4 regions of the Tuberibacillus sp. Marseille-P3662 genome follow, and region 3 is predicted to be linked to each of the others. Evidence: riboswitches for the same ligand, from Rfam matches in the RefSeq annotation. Region 3 holds a riboswitch; each other region holds the start of a gene.

Region 1 (5,371 bases), on a different contig from region 3:
ACGACTTGGGTAAAAGGTAATACATTGTATGACTTCATTTTCTTAAGAGGTGATTTTAAATGGGTAAAAAGATTGCTGTATTAATGACAAGTTTGTTTGAGGACTCTGAATATACTGAGCCGGCCAAAGCTTATGAAGATGCCGGCCATGAACTGACGATTATTGAGAAGGAAAAGGGTAATATCGTAGAAGGCAAACAAGGCGAAGCTAAAGAAACGGTCGATGCTGCGATTGATGATGTTCATCCAGCTGATTTTGACGCTTTACTATTACCAGGTGGATTTTCTCCCGACATTCTCCGGGCTGATGACCGTTTTGTCCAATTTGCTAAGGCATTTATGGATGATAAAAAACCTGTGTTTGCGATCTGTCATGGTCCACAGCTTTTAATTACAGCGAAAGCTTTAGAAGGCCGTTCAGCGACTGGATTTACGTCCATTAAGGTTGATATGGAATACGCTGGCGTTAATTATAAGGATCAAGAAGTTGTCGTCTGTTGCAATCAACTTGTGACAAGTCGGACGCCAGACGATATACCGGCATTTAATCGCGAGTCACTAAAAATTCTTGAAGGCTAATGGATTCATTCTACGTCCCTCGGTTGACCGGGGGACGTTTTCTTTATTGACATGAAATCAGTTTGTCGTTATATTACGATTACAAGAGGAAAAATTTAAGAAAATGAATGAAAAATGGAGACTGATCAATTGTTTAATAGAAGTCGCTGGTTTCGTATTGCTATTGGGATTATTTTGTTTCTTGTTATTATTTTCTTGCTAGATAAGACAAGTTATATTTTACGGCCTCTAAAAGTATTAATCTCGACCTTATTTTTGCCATTTTTTATAGCGGGCATTTTGTTTTACCTTTTCCGTCCCATACAGGTTTTTTTAGAAAAACGATCTGTACCAAAGAAGTTATCTATTCTTATTGTGTTTCTTGCGATCATAGCTGTGTTATCCGTGTTTGTAGGTATAGCAGGACCTATTATCCAAGAGCAATTTACACGCCTCATTAATAATTTTCCTGACATGGTTTCAAAAATTGAAGAAGGCATTACATACTGGCAAAACAACCAACAAGAATTCCCGACTTACGTGAATGACTTCATCGATCAAACGACCAATCAAATTAAGTCGATTCTCATGAACACAGGTACGGTTATGATCAACTTTTTCAGTTCGTTATTCGGATTGGTATTAGTTTTGGTGATTGTTCCGTTTATTTTATTTTACATGCTGAATGATAAGGATCATTTTTTGCCGTCTGTGCTTAAGTTTTTTCCGGAAAGTAGTCGCGATGATGTGGCTTCAATTTTGAAAGACATGGATTCAACACTGGCAAAATATATCCAAGGGCAATTAATTGTCAGCACTTGTGTCGGCGTTTTGTTGCTTATAGGTTATTCAATCCTTGGTCTGCATTATTCACTCGTCTTGTCCCTCTTCGGCATGATGACGAATGTCATTCCATTTATTGGTCCTTATATTGCTGTCGTCCCAGCGATCATCGTAGCTTTGTTTCAAGATCCATTTATGGTGATATACGTTGTCATTATAATGTTGGTGGCCCAACAAATTGAAAGCAATTTTATTTCACCGAATGTTGTCGGGAAAGCCTTGGATATCCATCCGTTGACGATTATTTGTTTAGTATTGGCTGCCGGGAATTTTGCTGGGATTATGGCCGTTGTTTTAGCGATTCCGACTTATGCGGTGACTAAAGTGTTCGTGATCCATATCTATAAATTGTGGAAGACACAATCGAAGAAACAGACTTAGAGAAATAACCATCCCCAGACCATAAGGGGATGGTTATTCTTTGCTAGTTATGAAGATGTTTTGAGCAATGCTTGCAAAATCCCCCTATTCGTTTCCTCGTTTTTTCGAACAGCCTTTTGTGTTTTAGGATGGAACACCTCTCCACCCAAGATAGGCCATTCACCACATACGTCAAAACCACTGACATTATAATTTTTAACAAGACTTGTTAGTAATGCTAACAATCCGGTCATTGTCATTTTGCCTTGATCCCAGTTGGTGGCGGCATATGTCTGATCCATAACATCTTTATCAAGACTGATATATATGTGTTCCGATGGGATATTGGCCATAATAGCATTGATTCTTTCAGGTGTAATGCGTTCATTAGGATATAAAGAGACACGATTTCTAAGCCTGGGGTCGAGTTGTTCACGAGCTGATTCATCTGGGCCGACGATGATGACTTGCTGTAAATGATTTAGCTTGGCTAAAGCGTCTGCAACCCAAGAACCGCAGGTCATCAGCGATGTTTCCTTAAGCATATCGGTATGGTGGTCTAGTAGAATCAGTGTAAAAGGGGATTGGAGTTCGGATAAGAGTAAATAAGAAACATAATGGTAATTACCGCTGCCGATAAAATGGATACCGGTGTTAACGTATTGATGGAGGCGTTGTTGGATATGTCGCAAAGATTGTTCTTCACAAAAAAGGTTCGTATGTTGGATGTCATTAAGATTGATCCATTGATGTCTATAATCTTGAAGCAATCTTGACTGTGAATCGTAAGTGTCATCAAAGTTTAAAAATGTGATGTCCCTATTTGTCAGTCCCATCATCAAATCCTCCTCTATTCTTTTATCAATTATAACGTATTATCAGACTATTTTAAAATTTTGAGATTGGCCTATTTGAATCATAATTAAGTTTATGGTAGTTTGATAATAGAATAAGCACTGGGGGAGTCGGAAATGGCCGGCTGAGAGTGGGACCCGAAGAAGTCTCTAACCCTTTTACCTGATCTGGTTCACACCAGCGGAGGGAAGTCACGTATAAGTATAGCTATGACTTTCTGAACGCAAATCCTGATGAGGGGTTTGCGTTTCTATTTATAAAGGAGTGAAAGAGAAGATGCGGACAGCCTTAACAATTGCTGGTTCTGACAGCGGTGGTGGCGCGGGAATCCAGGCGGATTTGAAATCATTTTCTGCAAACGGTGTCTACGGCATGAGTGTCATCACGGCCATTACTGCCCAAAACACTGTAGGCGTCGAAGGCGTTGAAGACGTATCACCAGAGATGGTCAGCCAGCAACTTGATGCGGTATTGACCGATCTGCCAGTTGATGCTGTGAAAATTGGGATGGTTTCAAAGCCTGAGACGATTCAAATCATCACGGAGAAACTAAAATACTATCAACCGCGTTGGATTGTTGTTGACCCCGTGATGATTTCCAAAAGTGGTCACCACCTATTACATCCTGATGCTAAGGAGGCACTTGTTCAAACATTAATCCCGTTAGCATCGGTCGTGACACCGAATATTAAAGAAGCGGAAAACTTAGCTAATGCTTCCATTGAATCTGAAGAAGATATGGAACAAGCGGCACGCGATATCTATGATCTTGGATCACAGTCGGTCCTTGTTAAAGGCGGTCATTTAACAGGTGACCCAACTGACATATTATTTGACGGTGATTCGGTCCATAAATTGCTTGGGGATCGGAAGCAAACCAAGAATACTCATGGTACGGGGTGTACATTATCATCAGCGATTGCGGCTTATTTAGCACAGGGAGATGAAATAACAACAGCTGTTGAAAAAGGGAAAAAGTATATTGAGGGCGCGATTGCTCATGCCTTAGATCTAGGTAAGGGCCATGGACCGACCCACCATTTTTACCAATGGTATTTGGAAGCAGGAAAAAACTAAGGGGGATTCTTGTGATTCGTCAAGAAGAGATGAATACACTTTGTCACAAACTCATCCAGACTCACCCGCTCGTCCACCATATCACCAATCAAGTAACTGTTAATGATAGCGCTAATGCGACATTAGCTGTTGGTGCGAGCCCTGTAATGGCTGATAGTCCCAATGAGGCTGCAGAGATGGCCGGAGGGGCTCAAGCGCTTGTATTAAACATTGGTACCTTAAATGATCAGACCTTAACGGCCATGTTACAAGCCGGGCAGACAGCCAATCATTTGGGGATTCCTGTTATTTTGGATCCGGTCGGTGTTGGAGCAACGAGTTATCGCCGTCAACAAGTTTCAGAATTGCTGACTAAGGTTAAGCCAACGGTGATCTGTGGTAATATATCTGAAATTAAGACGTTAGCTGGTTTTGAATCGGAATCAAAGGGTGTTGATGCTGGCGATGCGTTTGATACGGCTTTCCAAGCCGCTAGAACTTTATCGGAGAAAATCGGTGCAGAAGTGGCTATTACTGGTGAAAGTGACGTTATTGCCAATCGATCCAATGTCCTGACCCTTAAAGCTGGACACTCAAACTTAGCTAAAGTAACTGGGACTGGCTGCATGGTTTCTTCGATTATCGCTTCATTTGCTGCGGTTGCTGAACATGCGCAGCTTGCTAGTATAGCAGGGGCTTTGACCATGGGGCTTGCTGGTGAATTAGCCGCGGAACGGTTAGCACCTGACGAAGGGATTGGTACATTCAGAATCAAATTGATGGATGCGATTGAGGCGGTCGTTACACAATCATCTTTAAATGTAGCGAGGGTGACAGCTATTGAAACCTAACATTGATTATTCGCTTTATTTTGTGACCCCGGATGTTAATGACACTCGCCTGTCTGAATTATTGAAAACGACCGAGTCTTTGTGTCGGGGCGGCGTGACCTTGGTGCAACTCCGTGATAAGACAGGGGACGGGGCTGCCTTCTATGATAAGGCTCGGAAAATTAAATCAATCACAGATAGGTTTTGTGTTCCCTTAATTATTAATGACCGTGTGGATATTGCTTTGGCTGTGGATGCTGATGGTGTCCATGTGGGTCAAGAAGATATTCCTGCCGGCGTTGTCAGGCGGCTGATTGGTGATGACAAATTACTTGGGGTGTCAGCCAAAACCCTTGAAGAAGCGGGGCAAGCAGAGACAGATGGTGCTGATTATCTTGGTGCAGGTTCTGTATTTCCGACATCAACTAAGAGCGATGCGGAGAGCTTATCTCTTCATGAATTGGAGACCATCACTCATAAGGTGGACTTGCCGGTCGTTGCCATCGGCGGTATTCAGCAGCAGAATTTACAGCAACTCCGTCATACCCATATTAACGGTGTCGCTGTTGTCAGTGCTTTGTACCAGAAAGACAATCCCGAACACGTGGCTCGTGAATGGAAACAACAAGTTAAACATACACTTAAGTGATCCGCAAAAAGGTTGACATTTTCTCTGTCAATCTTTTTAAATATACGAAACCTTTATGAGGGTTCATTCGTCTAATAGTTAGGGTTGTTTGTAAGAAAAATTAAAAGAATTCGGTTTGAACTGAATACATATAGTACTGAGATGGTGATAGGGAGGAGGGGATGTGGGTGAAATCTGAAGAGAAGCGAAAGCTAGCTCTTTTATCAGCACGGAATCAAATG
Region 2 (5,371 bases), on a different contig from region 3:
ACCTTCACCACATTCCGAATAAGTTTCAATAAGGATTTAAAACACCCGTCTCTCAGACGGGTGTTAATGTTTATCCATGGCTAGTATAATAATAGTTATGTATTGCAATTTGAACGAATTCTGTGGACAATAGTCTTTAAAATGTTCTATTAATTCAATCAAACATAAAATCAACTAATGATCAAAGGAGACAATGACATGGGAAATGCAACAGTCGGTTTTTTAGGACCTGAAAATACATTTACAGAAATGGCGGCAAGAGAACTTTTTGAACACAGCAGACGCCAACCTTTTTCAACAATTTCCGATTGCATGGATGCTGTGGCGCATGGTGACATTGATTATGGTGTGGTACCGCTTGAGAACACCATTGAGGGTTCAGTGAACCTGACTTTGGACTATCTCATCCATCAAACACCTTTATCTATTGTGACTGAGATTACGATTCCCATCCAACAACACTTTGTCACATATGATCATTCGAGGAAACTAGAAAACATCCAGGCGGTCTATTCACACCCTCAGGCGATCGCCCAATGTCATCACTTTTTAAAGGAATATGTGCCCAATGCTAAGATTCATTATATGGATTCAACAGCATCGGCCGCTGAATTTGTTCAGCAACATCCTGAGGAAAACTTCGCGGCTATTTGTAACGAATTAGCAGCCCAAACATTAGACCTCTATATTGCTGAAAAAAATGTCCATGATTACAAGAACAATCATACGCGATTTGTCACTTTAAGCCATTCGGGCGCCATTGACGCTACAGAACAACATGATGTTGATTATAAGACAACTTTCTTAGTCACCTTGCCGTCTGATTATCCTGGTGCCCTGCATCAAGTATTATCGGCCTTTTCGTGGCGGAGATTAAATCTATCTAAAATTGAATCACGCCCCATGAAAACCGGTCTCGGTCGTTATTGCTTCATTATCGATGTGATGCAAGGGATGGATGAAACGATGATTCCAGGTGTTAAAGCAGAAATTGAAGCCCTTGGCTGTAGTGTGGAAATTTTGGGGAGCTACCCTTGTTTTACTATTAATACACCAAAAGTCAAGTAACTATATTCAAATGAAACAAAGGATGCTCTGACATTCAGAGGCATCCTCTTCTTGTACGCTATGCTTGATTCTCCAAGACCCTAATAAATTCACGCATGTATTCTGGTAGATCTGGCGGACGGCGACTGGACACAAGATTTCCATCAACGACGACAGGCTCATCCAACCAAGTGGCACCGGCATTTTCCATATCATCTTTAATCCCAGGTGTACTGGTCACTTGTTTGCCATCTAATATCTTGGCTGAGATTAAAACCCAACCAGCGTGGCAAATTTGGCCGATTGTTTTTTGCTGTTCATTCATTTTTCGAACAATCGACAATACATCCTTATCACGTCTTAATTTGTCCGGCGACCAACCGCCCGGAACTAGCATCGCATCATAATTATTTGGGTCGATATCCTTAAAAGCAAAGCCGGAATCGACCGGCACACCATATTTACCTGTATACCCCTCACTAGCGCTTTCACCAGCAATATGAACTGTCGCGCCTTCTTCTCTTAAACGTAATACTGGATACCATAGTTCTAAATCCTCAAAATCCTTACTGGCAATTTGAACGACTTTCTTACCTTCCAGACGCATACAAATGCCTCCTTTTTTATCTATTTTCAATGATAAAAACGAGGATTGCAAACATCGTGCGGGTTCTGACTTTGAGTGAAACACCTTTTATCTGTACGCTTAATCAAACGTTTGTTTAACATTTCTCTCTTTAAGCTGGAAGCCCTCGCAAAAGGGATAAAGGGGGGCTTTAATAATGGGGGATAATTCTAATCAATACTATTCCAAGGTGTTAATTCTCTTGCCCAGGTTTATAGGCATAAGAACCTTGATCATTATTACTGGGGTCCTCTGAGTCCACGTCAAGTGTGCCCTGCTGGTTGACAGCAGCAAGTGTGATTTCATCAAGCACATTCATGGAATAACCTTGTGCGATTAACTGTTGCTCCAGCCATTCTCGATTTTTATCCAAGTATTTAAGATTATGATCAATAATTTGTCCATCTAAAATAATTGGGATAGGAATAAATGTGGGTGACGGACTTAATTGAATGTCTTTGGGCTGTAAGGGACGTGCCCTTGCCTTGGGGATAACGCTAAATTCTCCAACATCTTCAAGGGTGGCCATTTCAACATCCGCGACATTCTCATACCCTTTGATTCTCAACTGAGAAATCAACTCCGGTGTCGTCATCCGAATTTTTTTCAATCCTTTTTTATCAATATCACCATTTCGAATGAGAACGGTGGGACTGTCATTGAGCTTCCAACGCAGTTTATTATTTAGAACTAGATAGGTGAATCCAAAGTAACCTAATGTAAGGACTAATGCCCATACTGAGGCTTTCCACAGTGTTTTTGTAACAATGGGTTCACTAATAACTGTACCAAGAATGAGGACAAATAATAAATCAAAACTCGTCATTTGTGAAACGGCTTTTTTACCTGTAAACCTTAGAAGGACTAAACCAACGATAAATACAATGACTGGGGTTATCACTAAATCAAACAAAGTTCCCATGAACGTTCACCTCATCAATATTTTGCATCAAACCTTTCAATTTATGCTTAAAATGAAACACCCCTATCGTTTCCACAACAAGGGGTGTGATGTTTTGTCTTTTATGTTTTTAATTTTGCTTATATTGGGGTTCTTGACTTTGAACATATTGGAGCCGTGCATTTAGATTATCTAAGATGGTTTGCTGTTGTTGAGAAAGGTTTTGAAACATTTGTTTCGCATTTTGATCCTGAGTTTCTAAAGAAAAACTTTTTAAATTGGCTAATGTACTCTCACAGCTAGCAATTGTTTGTTCAATCTTTGTTCCGACCGTCATAATAAACCTCCTTTCGCCCCATAATATGGGCGTCATCAACGTTTTATATTCTTCAAGTTATTACCAAATGACTTTCCGAGTCCACGGTCAGGCCATGCTAATGAGCGGTTAACAAGGAAACGGGGCGATACTAAGATCAGTCCCGACATGACGATGGCGCATAAAATAAACGTCAAAATCATCGTCGTCCCGTTTATGACGAAAGAGTACCAAACGGCCGACATATTTTCAGGTGCATATTGATCAAAAAAGTAAACACCAGCAATAAAGTGGCAAAAATAACGTGCGAAGCTTCCAAGAAAAATAGCCAATAAAACCATAATGACAGCCGGGCGTTTTTTGTCTTCAGCGATTTGTTGTTGGACTTTATATACAAATAGACCAGCAACACCTACTAAAGGAAAGGCAATCAAGTACTCAATGAACGCTTGAACGATGTAAAGGATGGTGGCATCACCCAAGACGACTTGTAAAACGCCCCACAAAAGTCCAGAAAGCATTCCTGTTCTAAAGCCCCAACGCAATGCGACAACAAAAACGGGGATCATGGAGAATGATATTGATATACCCGCGGTCAATTGAATGGACGGAAGAAGGTCCAGCACCATAGCCATGGATGCTAAAATCGCCGCTTCAATCATCGCGTGAAGACGCATATTTTTCATAAAAAAACCTCCTATGTTGAGTTAGACAACGCACCCATAGGAGACCACAGAGACAGGAACTCGGACATACCTGTCTTCATCACATCCCTCCGCTAGCATTAACTAACAGGTTCGAAGGGTCAGAACGGTAAACCGTTCACTCTCAGCAAAACTGCTCCCCTAGTGATGCGTTTATTCAGTTATCTTTTTTATAACATGGTAAACGTTAACATTCAAGATTTTTATCCACTGCAATCTATTTTCCGCTGCGTTGCCACATCAGCATCATCATTAACATGGCAATCTGTGCTATATTCCACAACATCAATATCACACCCACGGCCAATATAAACATTGTCGCCGCGCACAATTTTGGCAACGGTGTTCTCTAGAATGATATAATGTCCTTCAATCAAATCAGCTTTTAAGGCACGTTCTGTTAGAAACAGATCTAATAGTTTACTAATAAATGACCAGCGTTGTCGCTTACGAATTTGAATCGATTCTCCTAGTATTTTATCCGCTTTAGCATCATGGTCCAGACGAACATCAATGGTATTAGCATTAAGCACACCACCCACGGTGAAGGCACCTTGGGCATTGAAGAGATCTGCCGTACAGTCCCCGCCAATTGTGACGAACCCACTGATATCAAGTGTTTTTCCCGTGAGATCCTTACCCACGCGCATCGCTCCACTACTTTCGAGCTGGTCAGTAATAACATGACCTGAAATATGGCTACTGCCACTGCTATCAATCGTGACCGCCGTCACATCACCATGAACATGCGATGACCCACTCAAATCAAAAGAATGAGTATGGATATCCCCTTTCACATGACTCGAACCCGAAGCATCAAATGTTCTACATTCAATATCCCCCGTAACTTTTCCCGACCCGCTGATGTCAACCGAGTCATAAAGACCACCGGCAACACTCCCACTACCGGAAATGTCTAGGTCCCTTAATTTTTCTCGTTCCATTTTATTCGCCCCTAAACTATCCTTTTCACTTAGAATAAATGAAAATGAAAATAAATAAAACGCTCTGTAGATGTATCAGCATTCAGTCTTAAGTCGGACCACAAAGGCATTTAATTTCTTGCAGATTGTCGGCTTGGGTGCCGTAGGCCTAGACAAACAACGAGCACACTCACAGCCAGACAAACCATTGCCACATAATGGAGGTGGGTAATATCTAAATGAGTATTAAATAACAGTCCGAGCAACGTAGATGATAAAATTGAACCCAAGTAACGACTTGTTTGGAACAATCCTGAGGCCGTTCCCGTTTCTTCAGCATTCACTTGCTCATAGAGTGCTGTCTGCATTGAGATATTATTGAAACCATTACTAATTCCAAGAATAACCATGATGATGATCAACCACCATAGCGGTGAAGCTTGATTCAATGTCAAGATCAAACCCGTTCCAACTAAAATCGTTACCGCTCCTGCTAATAATGACGGCTTGGAACCGCGAAGATCAATCCACCGGCCAGCAAGCGGGGCCACAATCACGCCACAACCAGCCATCGCCAACATGATGATCCCCGCTCTCCCACTGCTATAATTTCGAACCTGTTGCAAAAAGGTAGGTAAGCCAAAAAAGTAACAATAAAAAATAAGATTGATACTCATGAACTGAACATAGATCAATGTCACATTCACGTTCTTCTTCAATGCATCCAAATCAATAAAAGGCTCATGCCGGCGTTTTTCATAAAGATAGAAACTGCTTCCGGCAATGATCAGAATAAATAAGGTCCACCAGCGAATATCTGTCTTTAAAGAAAATAGAAACAGAATAAAGCTAATC
Region 3 (5,371 bases):
TCGTCATTCAATGCTCAAATCCTCGTTTTTGGGAAGTAAATATTGAAATAGCTGCTCCCTAAGCTCAACAAAATGGTCATCACTCATGACCTGACGCTGTCTCGGCCTCGTCAGATCGACAGTCACGGCCTTCTCTATGGTTCCTGGCCGCTCACTTAGAACGAACACCCGGTCTGACAAGTACAGCGCTTCATCAATATCATGCGTCACAAATAACACCGTTTTCTGATGACGACGCCAAATGTTTAATAGCCATTCATGCATTTTCGCACGGGTGATCGCGTCCAAACTTCCAAAAGGTTCATCAAGCAGCAGAATATCACGATCGAACATATACGTTCTTAACAAATTGACGCGTTGCCGCATACCGCCGGAAATTTGTGGTGGTCGGTGATCACCGAAACCCTCCAACCCAAATTCAGGAAGCTTCTCCTTAACCCGCCGGCGTGCCTCCTTTTTATTCGCACCCAGAATTTCTTGAGGCAGCACCGCATTATCAATCACGGATCGCCATGGCATCAGTGTATCTTCTTGCGGCATGTAAGCGAAAGGATGGCGATCGCTTTCCACCGGGACCTGGTTATAGTGAATATCACCCGCGTCTGCTGACAAGATACCCGTCAATAGATTGAAGATTGTACTTTTGCCGCTTCCGCTTGGCCCGATAATGCTGACAAATTCGCCTTCCTCCACCTGAAAACTGATATCAGACAGAACAGGAAGGCCAGCGAAGGACTTGTTAAGGTGCTCAACCTCTAGCATGGCATTAATCCACTCCCGGTAAAAATTCGTTCGTAAACGCTTTGTCTATATCAACATCTTTTTTAATAAGATTATACTTTTTCATAAAATCGGTATAACGCGTCCAGACTTCTTCATCTTGCAGACCCCATTTTTTGGCGTCGGCTTGGTAGTGGTCACTTAACCACTTTTGACTGGCATGAACTAACTTTTTATTTAATTCCGGCGCGTACTCCAGCAAGATATCCGCAGCCTCATCAGGATGTTGAATCGCGTATTGATACCCTTTACTTGTCGCGGCCATGAATTTTTCCGTCAAATCTTTTTGTTCATTCACATGGTGCTCATTGGTTGTGATCACTGGTGTATAATAGTCCAGCGCAGGATGTAAATCTTTCAACCAAATTAAGTTCAAATCCGTTCCCTTTAACTTCGCTTGCACACCATCCCAACCATAATAAATCCATTCAAAATCGGCGAGTTTGCCGATCGATTTGAAGAAATTCGTTTTACCTAGCGTTGCGAATTTAACCTTGGAAGGATCAGCATTGTGACGTTTCATGACAGCTTTAATTGTAGCCTTCTCGCTCGGAGCCCCCCAACCGCCGTAAGTCTGACCTTCAAAATCTTTGACTTCAGTAATGCCTGCCTGTTTCTTAGAAGCGAAGGCTGACGTGTTATGTTGAATCACAGCTCCTATAGACACGAGCGGGATATCTTGGGCCCGGGCTTGTGTCACGCCTTCTTGGGCGCCAATACCAAAGTCAGCTTCACCCGAAGCGACCAACTGATCGGTTGAACTCCCTTGACCAGGCTGCTTAATGTTGACCTTTAGCCCTTCGTCTTTATAAAATCCTTTTTTCTTAGCGACATAGAGTCCTGTGTGATTGGTGTTCGGTGACCAGTCCAACATCATTGAAACTTTTTGCCGCTTTTGTTCACTGTCAGCACCATCACCTTGATCAGAACACGATGCAAGCACCCCTAAACTGGCGATAACCAATAATAGTTTTCGAATCATAATGAATGGAACCCCTCTAACTTAAGACTTATACTGCCAATGCATGACGAACCGTGCGAGACACTCAACAATCATATAAATCAGCAAGCTCAAACCGATGATCACAACAATCGTCGCAAAGACCCGGCCATACAAATAAGATTGCGTTGATAAACTCAGTAATATGCCTAATCCGCGACTGCCGCCGAATAATTCACCGATGACCGCCGACATCACGCTATATGTCGCGGCCATGCGTAAGCCCGTAAACAATGATGGCAACGCCGCCGGCCACTTAACGAAGCGGAAAATTTGCCATTTCGTCGCATTCATCGCCCGCATGAACGTAATGTATTCGCGCTCAACAGACTGCAAGCCGCCAGCCAGACTCACTGTAATCGGAAAAAAACACACGAGCGCAACAATGAGAATGCGTGGCAACGGTCCTAGGCCAAACAGCAATAAAAAAATGGGAGCCAACGCAAAATAAGGAATCGTTTGTGAAATCACGAGCAACGGATAAATCGCCCGGCGCAATACACTGGAAAAATCAATCGCCACAGCGACAATGATGCCAGCTATAACCGCTATAACGAGCCCGAACACCGTTTCATACAATGTCACCGTGGTATGTTTCATAAGTAAATCCCAGCTGTTAACTAAGGCGGACAGGACATCAGACGGCGGTGGCAAAATATAATCTTCCGTCAACATAAACCGAGCAGTCAGTTCCCAGATCCCAATCAATAACACAATCAGTAATAAGGGCGGATAGACTTGGTGCCACCAAGAAACGCGCGTTTTATGCCCGGTATTGATGGGTTTTTTCATCCATAGTAACTCCCTCTGGACGGTAATGAATTTTGATATTCGTGATCACTTCCGATGCCCCGGCATCCAACACTTTTTGCTGCGCTTGTTTCGCAATCTCGATCAATTCGTCTAACTCACCCTCCATCACGGTTTCCATCGGGCCGACTTCATATTTCACACCAGATGCTTGAATGACCGCAATCGCTTGATCGACAATATTATAGACATCATCTGTATTGACTTTAGGTATCACTTGCAGGGCTAAATTCGCTTGACCCATTATGTCATCTCCTTAATAAAGTTCTAGATTAAATTAAAGGCTTTTTCGCTGATTGGTACGGCAGGCGACGACTCCTGCGGGAATAGCATGAGTCTTGAGACCCCGCAGCGCAATCAAGGATGATCAGCGCATGTAAGGAGGTTCAGCTTAAATAAAGAGGTTCAGCTAAAAACGTCACGTCCTGTGACATCGCTGAACTGACCCGCGTCCTGCGGGCCTACGTCCTGTGACATCGCTGACCCTACCCACATCAATCCACCCCAAAAAGCCAAAAATCGCTTTTCAGGGACCCCGGGTGTGGGCATGAGGCTCAAGCCATGCCCGCGGAAAGCACCCGCCTAGCGTGAAAATCAACAGGCTAAGCACACTTACAAATGCTTGGATTTTCTGCTTTCGTTTTAATTATGAAATTGATTCAAACAGCAAAATAAAAAAATGCCGCCCGATCAAAGGCAGCACGTTATCCATCCGTTAAACACTTCGGATTGCGTTCCTTCGCTGGCATTACCCAGATCAGGTTCACGGGTCGATGCAACAACATCCTCTCAGCCAAAATTGGCTCCCCGATTCACTCATGTAATTGTTAATTTTAATGTAACAATAGTCGTTCGAATTGTAAACTCATATGTTCATATATAAAAGCTGGAGGGCCGTCGAGGTTCGGAACACTTAATCTTAGGATGTTCCTCAGCGCCGTTTACTCAAGATGCCTTTACTAGAGCCCCCTGATAGACTATAGGCATTCGCATTAAGCCGGTCTTTCACTTCATCCCAAATCGCTGCGCCGCGCAAACTCTTTTCCACGACTTGATCCAAGATCTTTTTATCCTTAATACCATGGATCTTAGGTCCGTAAGCCATATTATCATAGATCGATTTTGGAAAAGGATTCGGATGTTGGAACAAGGATTGAAATCTAAAAAATCCCGGCGCCATCACTGACGCCAGGATCAAAATCTATTATTCGTCCCAAACTTTAACTTCTTTCATCGTATCGCCGTTCTCCATTTTCAAAACCGTATCCATGCCTTCGAGTACTTGTCCAAATACTGTATGTACACCGTCTAAATGCGGCTGCGGATCATGCGCAATGAAAAATTGGCAGCTTCCGGTATCTTTTCCGGCGTGAGCCATAGACAGCGCGCCTTGGTGGTGTTTACGCGGATTGCCTTCCGTTTCACACTTAATCGTATAACCAGCATTGCCCGTTCCGTTACCTTTTGGACAACCTCCTTGAGAAACAAAACCTGGGATGACGCGATGAAACGTTAACCCATTGTAAAAATCGTCATTAGCCAATTTCTCAAAGTTTTCAACCGTTTTTGGTGCATCGTCCGGATAAAACTCAATCAATATATTGTCACCATTTTCCATGGTGATTTGTCCTTTTTTCATTTTCGGAAGTCCTCCTTGATTGATGGTTCATGCAGCGCCTTTTATTTTACTATAGAATCTGATCGGGGGCAAAAAGAAAGGGAGTAAAGGATGTTTTATAGCTTGACCTTCTTCTTGGTGTTTACAGTAACATTCAGAGGGGTGATAGCCTAGCTGCTATGGCTTCTAGTATGATGGTTTTCCTTGAAACGGAGAGACGTGTTCTACCATCCAAGCAAAGAACCATTAAGGTTTCAGCGAAAATCTAATGCATAGAGGCTATACATAGAAGGGAAAAGAATAGCACAAGATGTAGAGGGAACTTTAGGCGTGATAAGTTTCGGTCAAAAGTAGCTCATCAAAGGTACTTTGGGGCAAACATTCTAGCTCATCATATTTTATGCGGACCAGAACGACATGAGTACAGCCCATGAACATTATTCTTTCTAAACGAAGACATATGAGGATATCTTAACCGTCAACATGTAGACATACTGGCTTAGTAGTAGCAGTTCAGATTTACCCTATGGCTCTTCCATTACCAGGATCGAAAGGAGCGTATAAAGATGCGTGTTGTTGTTGATTTGAATAGCTGCCAAGGCTACGCTCAATGCTGCTTTTTGGCTCCTGAGACATTCAAGCTTGCAGGCGAAGAAGCGCTTATGTATCATCCGGGCCCTAACAATGAGCACAGCGAAAAAGTGTTGCGTGCCGCAGCGTCCTGCCCTGTTCAGGCTATCTTCGTAGAAGAGACAAACCATCAGAATGACGAACAAAAAGAGAATAAGGAAGTGGGAAAACATCATGACTAGCACATCTAACGTTCAAAATTCCGTAAACGGTCGTATCGTCATTGTAGGAGCCTCGCTGGCAGGATTACGAGCCGCTGAAGCGGTGCGGAAAGAGGGATTTACAGGACAATTGACCGTCATTGGCGATGAGCCACATGAACCGTACGACCGACCACCACTCTCCAAACAAGTGTTGGAGGGTTGGGTTCCTGCTGATCGTACCGCATTACCTCGCCAACGTCATCTTCTTGATGATGTTGAGTGGCAGCTTGGTGTCTCTGCTACCGGATTAGACATGGTAAACAAACGGGTACAGCTTGCCGATGGGAATACCGTTGAATTTGAACGGTTGCTAATAGCGACTGGTGTACG
Region 4 (5,371 bases), on a different contig from region 3:
ACGCACAGCTTCTTCTAGTTCAAAGTCTTTTAAAAGACCTGTTAACAAACCTGCTGAAAATACATCTCCAGCTCCTGTTGTATCAACAACATCTCTTTTTGAACTTGGAACTTTTGTTACAACACCCTCTTTCTTAAATAAAGCCCCATCTTCCCCAAGTTTAATGATGACATTGTTAGAATTAAGTTTATTAAGTGCTTCTAAAGCCTTTTCAGCATCGGTTTCACCAGTTATAACAAGTGCTTCTTTCAAATTAGGGGTGAATAAGTCACCCATTTTGATAATCTCCTTTAATTCAGGATCCTTTAACCAGCTTTCATCCCAACCCACATCTAATACAACCGTCATACCTCTTTGCTTAGCGGTTCTAATGGTCGATTTTGTTTCTTCTTTTGCACAAATATGTAGAACTCTAGCATCCACTGTTTCAACTAGGGTGTTAATATAATCCTCAGGATTGAAATCCTGAATTTGGTCCTCATAAGAAATAAATGAACGGTCTCCCTCATAATTCAGCGCAACTGACAGCGTTTGCAAAGGTTGGTCAAAATGTTTCATGTGTTCTGTTGATATACCTTCCGCCTTTAAATGATTCATGATAAATTCGCTTAGAAAATCGTTTCCTATAGGTGCCGCCATAGCAACATTCAAACCAAGCCTTGCTAATGCCACGGCAGTATTGAAAGCCGCACCACATGTGAACTCGAATCTTCCGCAATAGACTTCTTCTCCTGATGAAGGCATTTTAGGTATTGATGAGAAAATTACGTCTACTGATATCGTCCCACTAACTAAAACATCATATTTCTCCATAATTCTCCTCCTACACCTAGTTAGTCAATTCACATTCATAATGATGTTATAACAAATTTAATTTTAATGAATCCATCAAATATCCATATTTAACATAATAAGTTTAACGATATTTATTTCCTTTATAATAATCAACACAATGGTCCAATAAATCGCTGATCATCTTCTTAACTTTTTATTCACTATTTGTTATATTGTTATTACAAATTATCATAATCTACGGTTATATAATTGTCAATAACATTTCAAAAATTCCTAAAGTGTAAGGTTCTTAAGTTATGATTGGTTTGCTTTTATTTGATTGTCTTTTGCTATAATATACAATCAAAATAATTATAAGAGGATATAACATCCTCTTTTGCCAATATTCATTAGTATCTAGAAGAGGTGAGAAAGTTGTTAAGCAATAAACCGGGCACGGCATTATATTATCTTGTTAAAGAACAAATTTTAGAATTAATAAGAAATGGTACATATGAAGTAGGCAGTCAGCTTCCAACTGAATCTGATTTATGTACGTTCTTTGATGTAAGTCGAACCACAATCCGTTTAGCTCTTCAGCAGCTTGAACTTGAGGGACAGATTCATAAGATTCAGGGGAAAGGTACTTTTGTTTCCGAAGTGAAAATCAATGAACAAATTACTCAAAATATCAAAAGTTTTTCCGAACAAATGAAAGATGCCGGTCTAAATCCTTATTCAAAAGTGTTAAATCTGGATGTGACACCAGCAACTATATTACTTGAAAATTCACTGAATATCCAACAGGATGACCCTGTTATAAAATTAGAGAGATTACGTTATGCCGGGGACAAACCCTACCAGCATTCAACATCCTTTATTCCTTGGAAAATTGCCCCCGGCCTTCTAAATGAAGATTGCTCACATTCATTATTTGAATTGCTTCAATCTAAATTTAATATACGTATCTTAAAGTCCATAGAATCAATTGAACCCATATTACCCGACAAAACCATATGTGATATGTTAAATATTCCTGAAAAAACAGCTTCTTTTTTACTAAAATCACATACTTATTCAACAAATAATATTCCAGTGGAATATTCGGTTACGATTGTACGTGGTGATTCTGCTAAGTTTTTAACAGAGCGGCATTTTAAAGAATAGAAGTAATGGTTAGATTTTTTAACCTAATTTTAGATGAATGACTTTCCGATGACCGAGTATTAGTTTAATAAACAGCATCCACCATATTACAATGACAACACTGGGAGGCGATCGCAAAAATGGCAAAAAAACGCTTTACATTTATAGTTATAATCCTACTAGCTATTTTATTTTACGTTACAACCTCCTTTTCACATAGTCTCGTTATGAGACGCACGGTTTTTCTTCATGGGCACCCGATCACCGCTTTGACAACACACATAGACCCAAGACCTGACACCATCCAAAAACGATATGGCCGCTGTTTTACTATAGATAATACTGCTGTTAATAACGGAACGGAAAATGCCATTCCAGGGATATGCATGAAGAGGGGCATATGGGGTTTCTATTATGATGTCACCATCGGAGACGCTTAGAGGGTGATGATGGATTTTCGCTGCCTTATCTAAAGGAATAAATCGCGTTGTCTGAGCATTTCAAGTCAATACAGCTTAAAAAAGGGTTATCCGACAACTCGGATAACCCTTTTTATTAAATGTTAACTTCGACGTCGCCGTCTTTTTTCAGATCTTTAACGATTTCAGCTCTTGCCTTTTGCTTCCTTTGTTCTTGAAGACCTTGTTTAATTTGCGATTTAACCTTTTCGTACTTTGGAGCATCTTCGGCGTCTTTGCTATACTTGTCATAGTAATCTTTCGCTTCTTTGTCCGTTACTTTTTCGGTATCAATTTCTTTTTCAGTATACTGTTCGACTGTTAACTGTTCGGATAGTTGATTTTTATATTTCTCCATTGTCAAGCCTTGTTGTTTCATAACTTTCTTGAATTGTTCGTCACTTTCAAACTGCGATTTTGTTTTCTCAATGCGGTTATTAATGTCTTCCTCAGAAGCTTCATATCCTTTCGCTTTTGCATCTTGAAGAATGAGCTCTTGTCCGACTAAACTTTGAACCGCTTGGTTTTTGGCTTGTTCTACGTCAACTTTTTGTCCGGTCTTTTGTGACTGCTGCTGAACAGCCTGAAGAACAGTGTTAAACTCAGAGCCTTTTATTTTTTCCCCATTGACGGTTGCCACTGTTTTACCTTTAGCCACTTGACCTTTGACTTCGCTTCCCTGGCCACTTTCTTGAGATTGTCCATCTGCCTGTGCCTCAGTATCATTACCGTCGCTTCCCTCTTTGTTAGATTCATCGCCGCCGCAAGCAGAAAGCGCCAAAGCAAGAATCATCACAAAGGCAAGAATTGATAATCGACGTTTCATAGCCATTCAAAGTCTCCTTTAATTTTTGAGTCTTTGCAAGAAAACTAACACAGGCTTATTTTGTTTTCAAGTCTAACCATTAACAGATTGAAAAATAAGATATTCGCCCTATCTTCAATCTATTGATAAGTCAAAATAACGTTGACCAAGTGTATGCCACGCCCCCAAGGTTCCACTCAATTCCAAAGGCTTAGATCTATTTGACATTCCCTTCATCAATGTTACGATGATTGTGAAAACCCAATCTGTTTCCGCTAGGGGTGCCATTGATTAATGGCTGAGATTAAAGTTATGACTTTAAAACCCTTACAACCTGATCTGGTTCATACCAGCGGAGGGAAGTGGTGTCATCGCTGTCGGATCCATTTTTTAACTTTGGAACTATTGATCGTAGTTTTTCTTGCAGCGACCCTCTCCTCCTCAGGTGTCGGAAACAACTAACAGAGGAGGATTTTTTTATGTCATTTTCAGAAACACTACGTGAGGCGACGAGAGAAAGTTGGGAGATGAGTCTGCACCATCCGTTTGTATTAGGTATCGTTCACGGAGATTTACCTCTGGATACTTTTAGGTATTTTATTCTCCAAGATATCTATTATTTGAAACACTTTGGAAAAGTGCATGCCATGGCAGCCGCGCAAGCAAAGGATTCCCACATCACGTCATTTCTGATGGAAAAAGCCAAGCTGACAGCAGAGGCAGAGCTAACCGTTCATCAAGAACACGCCGACATTCTCAATATTACTGAAGACGACATAGCTCAGTTCAAACCCGCACCAACAGCGTATGGATACACGTCACACTTGTACCGTGCCGCTCTCTCCGGAAGTCTTAGTCAGACCATCGCAGCCCTTCTCCCTTGTTATTGGTTGTATGCCGACATTGGCCGCACATATCAAGCAGCTACACCGCAGGAACCCCTTTATCAAAACTGGATCACAATGTATGCCAGCGATTGGTTCCAGACTTCAACTCAAGAGCAAATTGAGCTCTTAGATCGATTGGCTCAGGAAGTCAGTGATCAAGAACGCGACAACATGAAAGAACAGTTTGTCATCGCCAAAGAATATGAACTCGCCTTCTGGGAAATGGCCTATACACAAGAAACGTGGCCATCCAATCAAGCTTCGATTCGCAATGCTACGGGTAAAACAAGAACTTGATCGAACACATATTTTCGATTGATCACCTAACTTCAATGTGGTTCTTTCGTAACAACAAATCCGGCTGCTAGCAGCCGGATTTTTGATACCCTGTAAAATTTATCTTCAAACGAAAAAACTTATTTCACGCGATAGCTTGAGCTGGCGATTTGGCCACCCTCAACAATAACGTCTTTCGGTTGCATTGGGCGGTTTTCAAAAAAGCGCGTCAGAATGTCTTTGACACCTTCCTCAATACGGGCTTGTGCTTCAAGTGTCATTCCCGAATAGTGGATGGTCATGCCTTGCTTAGGCATTGTTCGCCAAGGATGATCACTTGGTGCTGGTTGTGGATACCAAACGTCACCGGCATAGCCTGCCAAATGATCGGATTCTAGAACTTCTTTTAAGGCATCTCGATCAACAATTTTGCCTCGAGCGGTATTAACAAGATAGGCGCCTCTCTTCATTTTATTCAATAACTCCCTATTGAATAAATGTTCCGTTTGCTTTGTTAATGGCGCATGGATGGTGAGGATATCACTTGTTTCCACCAACTCCTCGAATGATACAGATTGTGAGCCATGTAATTGTTCTTCATGAAGAGGGTCATGATGCTGAAGTTTAACATCGAAGGGTTGTAGACGTTGCGCGACAAGTTGGCCAATACGTCCAAATCCAAATATACCGACGGTCTTCCCTTCTAAATCATGGGCATGATTACCGACTTTAGGTAAGTTCCACTCTCCTTCGACCGCTTGTCGGTGACCTTCTAAGAAATTGCGAAGTAAAATTAAAATATCCATAACGGCATGTTCTGCGACACTGACAACATTACTTCCCGTTACTTCAACAACAGAAATATTATGATTAATCGCAGCATCTAAATCAACATGGTCAGAACCGACACCCGCTGTAATCGCTAATTGAAGTTGAGGCGCTTTTTGAATCAAGTCCTCATTGACATAGGCAGGAAAGAACGGTGAACTAATAATGACTGACATATCCTTAAGATGAGGTTCCAA

What was found. Region 3 has a riboswitch for thiamine pyrophosphate ahead of B9Y89_RS04150 (thiamine-binding protein). Riboswitches for the same ligand answer to the same signal wherever they lie in the genome.
Region 1: another riboswitch for thiamine pyrophosphate. It lies ahead of thiD (bifunctional hydroxymethylpyrimidine kinase/phosphomethylpyrimidine kinase); the one in region 3 lies ahead of B9Y89_RS04150 (thiamine-binding protein).
Region 2: another riboswitch for thiamine pyrophosphate. It lies ahead of thiT (energy-coupled thiamine transporter ThiT); the one in region 3 lies ahead of B9Y89_RS04150 (thiamine-binding protein).
Region 4: another riboswitch for thiamine pyrophosphate. It lies ahead of tenA (thiaminase II); the one in region 3 lies ahead of B9Y89_RS04150 (thiamine-binding protein).

What each region holds. Positions count from the first base shown of each region.
Region 1 covers NZ_FXBS01000003.1:144,676-150,046, forward strand. Annotated here, with positions in the region: gene B9Y89_RS02125 (type 1 glutamine amidotransferase domain-containing protein) at 60-578, shown strand; gene B9Y89_RS02130 (AI-2E family transporter) at 708-1,781, shown strand; gene B9Y89_RS02135 (arginase family protein) at 1,829-2,596, opposite strand; TPP riboswitch at 2,709-2,821, shown strand; gene thiD (bifunctional hydroxymethylpyrimidine kinase/phosphomethylpyrimidine kinase) at 2,892-3,692, shown strand; gene thiM (hydroxyethylthiazole kinase) at 3,704-4,522, shown strand; gene thiE (thiamine phosphate synthase) at 4,512-5,150, shown strand; gene B9Y89_RS02155 (hypothetical protein) at 5,318-5,371, shown strand, end outside.
Region 2 covers NZ_FXBS01000003.1:362,732-368,102, reverse strand. Annotated here, with positions in the region: gene B9Y89_RS03430 (SLC13 family permease) at 1-32, shown strand, start outside; gene pheA (prephenate dehydratase) at 199-1,068, shown strand; gene B9Y89_RS03420 (type 1 glutamine amidotransferase domain-containing protein) at 1,127-1,654, opposite strand; gene B9Y89_RS03415 (DUF421 domain-containing protein) at 1,866-2,594, opposite strand; gene B9Y89_RS03410 (DUF1657 domain-containing protein) at 2,704-2,910, opposite strand; gene thiT (energy-coupled thiamine transporter ThiT) at 2,946-3,575, opposite strand; TPP riboswitch at 3,643-3,746, opposite strand; gene B9Y89_RS03400 (polymer-forming cytoskeletal protein) at 3,797-4,537, opposite strand; gene B9Y89_RS03395 (MFS transporter) at 4,648-5,371, opposite strand, start outside.
Region 3 covers NZ_FXBS01000004.1:115,707-121,077, forward strand. Annotated here, with positions in the region: gene B9Y89_RS04135 (ABC transporter ATP-binding protein) at 4-762, opposite strand; gene B9Y89_RS04140 (ABC transporter substrate-binding protein) at 767-1,762, opposite strand; gene B9Y89_RS04145 (ABC transporter permease) at 1,784-2,572, opposite strand; gene B9Y89_RS04150 (thiamine-binding protein) at 2,544-2,834, opposite strand; TPP riboswitch at 3,305-3,410, opposite strand; partial or broken gene B9Y89_RS04155 (phosphate ABC transporter ATP-binding protein) at 3,528-3,740, opposite strand; gene B9Y89_RS04160 (peptidylprolyl isomerase) at 3,795-4,229, opposite strand; gene B9Y89_RS04165 (ferredoxin) at 4,775-5,020, shown strand; gene B9Y89_RS04170 (NAD(P)/FAD-dependent oxidoreductase) at 5,013-5,371, shown strand, end outside.
Region 4 covers NZ_FXBS01000005.1:466,139-471,509, reverse strand. Annotated here, with positions in the region: gene B9Y89_RS08380 (carbohydrate kinase family protein) at 1-813, opposite strand, end outside; gene B9Y89_RS08375 (GntR family transcriptional regulator) at 1,210-1,941, shown strand; gene B9Y89_RS08365 (SurA N-terminal domain-containing protein) at 2,476-3,210, opposite strand; TPP riboswitch at 3,451-3,561, shown strand; gene tenA (thiaminase II) at 3,663-4,367, shown strand; gene B9Y89_RS08355 (NAD-dependent formate dehydrogenase) at 4,487-5,371, opposite strand, start outside.